Regions from separate parts of the Holdemania filiformis genome, predicted to be linked through region 2. Evidence: predicted binding sites of a transcription regulator. Region 2 holds the regulator's gene; the other holds the start of a gene.
The links. The regulator HrcA, encoded in region 2, represses chaperone genes, less so after heat shock. The targets are predictions, from matches to a motif close to TTTTAGCACTNNNNNNNNNNNAGTGCTAAAA.

Region 1 (2,470 bases), on a different contig from region 2:
GCCTTCGTTAAACGGCGTGCGGATAGTATCAGTGAAATGCGTATCGCGGGTGTAGTGTCCGGATAAAATTCCCTGCGCCAGCGGTCCCCGTACGAGCACACCGATGTTGTTTTCAAGACAGTAATCAAGCATGCCGTTGGTTTCCGGTGTTTTATTGATCAGCGAATAATCCAGCTCGACCACCTCGCAGGTACCGCGCCGGTTGAATTCTTTCAGTACGTCCAGATGATCGGTCGAGATGCCGTAATGCCGCACCAGCCCGCGCCGTTTCAGCTCCTCGAAACCATCCAGCCATGGATCCACCTCTTCCGGCTTTAAATCATTGAGATGGCACAGCGCGACGTCGAGATAGTTCGTCTGAAGACGGAATAAGGAAGCATGGCAGGCTTCGATCACGATATCGGCGCAGGTAAACTGCATTTCGCCGCCGAAACGTTTGGCCCAGTTGCCAAATTTTGAGATCAGCACGACGTTTTCGCGGATTCCGTTCAGCGCCCGGCCGAGCCGTTCTTCCGAGCATCCTCCGGGAATGCCGTAAGCGTCGGCGGTATCGAAGACAGTAATGCCGCTATGATAAGCGGCGAGGATCGTATCTAAAACTTGTTGATCGTCCAGTTCGCCCCATTGATTGCCAATGTTCCAGGTTCCCATGCCTACCGCGGAAACCTCCATGCCGGTTTTTCCAAATTTTCTTTTCAGCATTGTTATCCTCCTGTTTTTTCCTATTATATCATATCCCACGCCGTCCTCGACCGGCCGCTATTGAAATTAATCCGGGCTCCTTCCCCCAATTCAGGAGAGCGCCCAGCGAGGGTTGACGTTGTGATTTTCAAACACTTCCATGACAAGATAGAAGCAGAGGTTGGATCAGGCTGTCAAAATCACCGAGGATTCGCTCCTGTTCACCGTTAGAATAAAGCAGCCGGGAAAAAAATCAGAATTTCTTGCAGAAAGTCGCGAAGAAGTGTTGACAAAGAAGCTTGGCAGACTATAATAATAAGTGCTAGCACTGATGAGATAAGAGTGCTAAAACGAGCGATAAGGAGGAATTACGATGATTAGACCATGTAATGATTTTGTGCTCTTAGAGAAAGAAAAGGCAGAAGAAAAAACCGCCAGCGGAATTATCCTGACGGACAAAAACACTGAGAAACCAACCGTAGGCAAGGTTCTGGCAGTCAATAACGGCCATGAAGTCGACGGCAAGCATGTTGAATGCTGCGTCAAAGTCAACGACCGCGTTATTTATGAAAAGTACGGCGGAACCGAAGTCAAGATCGACGGACAGGAATATTTGTTAGTTCCGGAATCCAAGATCATGGCGGTTATTGAATAACAACAAACATTAAAAGGAGGAATGAGAATATGGCAAAGGAAGTCCGTTTTTCTAAAGATGCCCGCGTGGCGATGATGAAGGGCGTCGATACACTGGCCGATGCGGTCAAGATCACGCTGGGTCCGAAAGGCCGCAACGTCGTTCTGGAAAGAAGCTATGGTTCACCGTTAATCACGAACGACGGCGTAACGATCGCGAAGGAAATTGACTGCGAAGATAAGATTGAAAACATGGGCGCGAAGCTGGTGCTGGAAGTTGCTTCCAAGACCAACGACACCGCCGGCGACGGCACAACGACCGCGACGCTGCTGGCGCAGTCGATGATTCACAAAGGCATGAGCAGCGTGGAAAAGGGAACCAACCCGGTTCTGATGAGAAGCGGTATGGAAAAAGCGGCGAAGTTCATTGCGGACAAGCTGCTGGAACAGACGCATAAGGTAGAAACGAACCAGGATATCGCTCAGGTTGCCGCGATTTCTTCCGGTTCTCAGGAAGTCGGCGAAATCATTGCACAGGCGATGGAAAAGGTCGGCCGTGAGGGTGTTATCACCGTTGACGAATCAAACGGTTTTGAAACGGAACTGGAAACCGTTGAAGGCTTACAGTACGACAAGGGCTTCATCAGCCCGTACATGGTATCCAACCGTGAAAAGAACGAAGCAGTGCTGGATAACCCGTATATCTTAGTTACCGATCAGAAGATCAACACGATCCAGGAAGTCCTGCCGCTGTTGGAAAAGATCGTCCAGACCAACAAGCCGCTGCTGATCATCGCTGACGATATCGATCAGGAAGTCGTTGCAACGCTGGTTCTGAACAAACTGCGCGGCACGTTCAACGTTGTCTGCACGAAAGCGCCAAGCTTCGGCGACAACCAGAAGGCAATGCTGGAAGATATCGCGATCGTGACCGGCGCGAAGTATTTTGCCAAGGATCTGGCGATGGAGCTGAAAGATGGCGAGATCGAAGACCTCGGTCATGCGAACCGTGTTGTCGTCAAGAAGGATGACACGACAATTGTCGGCGGTACCGGCGATAAGGAAAAACTGAACGAACGGATCGCGGAACTGAAGCTGCAGATTGAAAACACGACTCAGGAATACGATAAGAAGCGTCTGAACGAACGGCTGGCGA
Region 2 (2,470 bases):
AAGCCGGCCCTCCCGCACATAATCGTCGATCAGGATCTGTCCGGCAGGCGAACCGAGAAAGAAGGAAGCGAAGACTAAGGAAAAAGCATCCGGCGAGATGCGGAACAGGCGTTCGGTAAATCCGAACAGCCGCCGCGAGAGCACCGCCAACAGCCCCTGACCGTCGAGAATGCGGATTACGACCATCGCCGCAAATAACGAGGGCACTAATTTTTCAAACCAGATCGCTAACGCCTGGCAGGATGCCTCGTAGGTTACCGATCCATAATAAAGCAGCGCGGCCAGCAGCGTGAAAAAAATGATTGTCATTCCTTTTTTCATAGGCAAAAAGCCTCCTGGTAAAGTGTATGAACCGCGGCTTGTAAAACGAACTGCGAAAAGCTTGAAAACTTGAAAAAAATTAGCACTTTTAACTTGACAGTGCTAACAAGCTGGATTATACTGTTAGCAGACATCGGGAAAGAGTGCTAAAGGAGGCGGGATGATGCTGACACCAAGGCGGATTGAAATCTTCAAGGCCATTGTCGACGAGTTCGTTCAGACAGCCGAGCCGGTCGGTTCCAAGACTCTGATGGAAAAGTATCAGCTTCCTTACTCCAGCGCAACGATCCGCAACGACATGATGGTCCTGGAAGAAATGGGACTCCTGGAAAAAACACATACCTCCAGCGGCCGCGTGCCTTCCACAAAAGGCTACAAGTTCTATTGCGAACATCTGATGGAACACAGGGTCGACAACCAGCTGGAAGTGGCGGTCCGCCAGCAGCTGGCCAGCAAGCCGCTGAATTTGGACGATGCCATCCGCGAGAGCTGCAACATCCTTTCGCAGATGACGAACCTGACTTCCGGCGTGCTGGGACCGGATGCGAGCCGGCAGCGGCTGGAACATGTCAAGCTGTTCCCGATCAGCAACCGAAGTGCTGTGGCAGTCTTTATTACCGATCTGGGGCATACGGAAAACCGGACGTTCCAGTTCGACGACGACCTGTCAGTAGAGGATATCCAAACCTGCTGCCAGATTCTGAACGACCGATTGAAGGGCACCTTGATCAAAGACGTCGTGGACAAAATGGATTCGATCAAACCGATCCTGGCAGCGCATGTCAAGCGGCATGAAATGTTGTTTCAGGCGTTTGTCAACGCGTTTGTCAAGTTCGCGAGCGAGAACGTGTATTTCAGCGGCCAGAACAACATGCTGTACCAGCCGGAATTTGCCGACATTGAAAAGCTGAAGGAATTGATGGCGATGATGGAGAACCCGAGCCTGTGGCGTCAGATCGGCACCACGGCCAACCCGGAGCTGGCGTTGAAGATGAACGAAAACGCGCAGCTGGTGTGGGTCAACGACATGGCCGTCGTCACCAGCAAGTTCAAGCTTGGCTCCGACGAGGAAGGTCAGCTGATGGTTTTCGGACCATCCCGGATGGATTACGACCGGATTGTTTCACTGCTGGAACTGGTCAGTCAGTCGATCGAGAGTTTATACGGAAAAGGAGGCAGCCATGAATAACCAGGAAGAAATGAAAAAAGACGAGCTGAACGCCGCGCCGGAAACGGCGGAGGCAGCGGGCGAAACCGAAGAAAAAACGGTAAGTCCGCAGGAAAAAACGGCGGAGCCGGCCGCGGAAGAAGCGCCGGAGCAGCCGGAAGAAAAAAAGGAAGACAAGAAAGACGAGAAGAAGAAAGGCTTCTTCTCCAAGAAGAATGAAATTGAAGAACTGAAGACACGGATCAGCGAGCTGGAAGGGGAAAACGTTAAATTGAAGAACGAATACCTGAAAGCCTATGCGGATACGGAGAATACCCGGCGGCGTCTTCAGCAGGAAGCTGAGCAAACCCGGAAATACCGGATTCAAAGTTTCGCGCTCGACATCCTGCCGGTTCTGGACAATCTGGAACGGGCGCTGGCGATCGAGCCGACACCGGAAACCGAAAGCTACCGCAAAGGCGTCGAAATGATTTATCAGCAGCTCATTCACGCGCTGACCAAAGAGGGCGTGAGCGAGATTGAAGCGCAGGGCAAGGAATTTGATCCGAATTTCCATCAGGCTCTGATGATGGAAGCGGTCGAGGGCGTTGAGCCCAACCACGTCACCGAGGTACTGCAGAAGGGCTACATGTTAAAAGATCGAATTCTGCGCGCCGCGATGGTCAAGGTCAGCGAATAAGCAAACAAGTGAAAACGTGTAAATAAATAAGGAGGATTTCAATTATGGGAAAAATTATCGGTATTGACTTAGGTACAACCAACAGCTGCGTCGCCGTCATGGAAGGCAACGAAGCAAAAGTAATCACCAACCCGGAAGGCAACCGCACCACACCGTCCGTCGTCGCGTTTAAGAACAACGAACGGATCGTCGGCGACGCGGCGAAGCGTCAGGTCGTCACCAACAAGGATTCGATTATTTCGATCAAGCGGAAAATGGGCACGAATGAGAAAGTTCAGCTCAACGGCAAGGAATACACGCCG

Region 1: the regulator HrcA is predicted to act here: its motif matches at 1,002-1,032, upstream of DWY25_RS04055 (co-chaperone GroES).

The regions. Positions count from the first base shown of each region.
Region 1 covers NZ_QRUP01000003.1:169,866-172,335, reverse strand. Annotated here, with positions in the region: gene DWY25_RS04060 (aldo/keto reductase) at 1-702, opposite strand, end outside; gene DWY25_RS04055 (co-chaperone GroES) at 1,055-1,336, shown strand; gene groL (chaperonin GroEL) at 1,366-2,470, shown strand, end outside.
Region 2 covers NZ_QRUP01000002.1:241,122-243,591, forward strand. Annotated here, with positions in the region: gene DWY25_RS03180 (hypothetical protein) at 1-321, opposite strand, end outside; gene hrcA (heat-inducible transcriptional repressor HrcA) at 485-1,510, shown strand; gene grpE (nucleotide exchange factor GrpE) at 1,503-2,168, shown strand; gene dnaK (molecular chaperone DnaK) at 2,213-2,470, shown strand, end outside.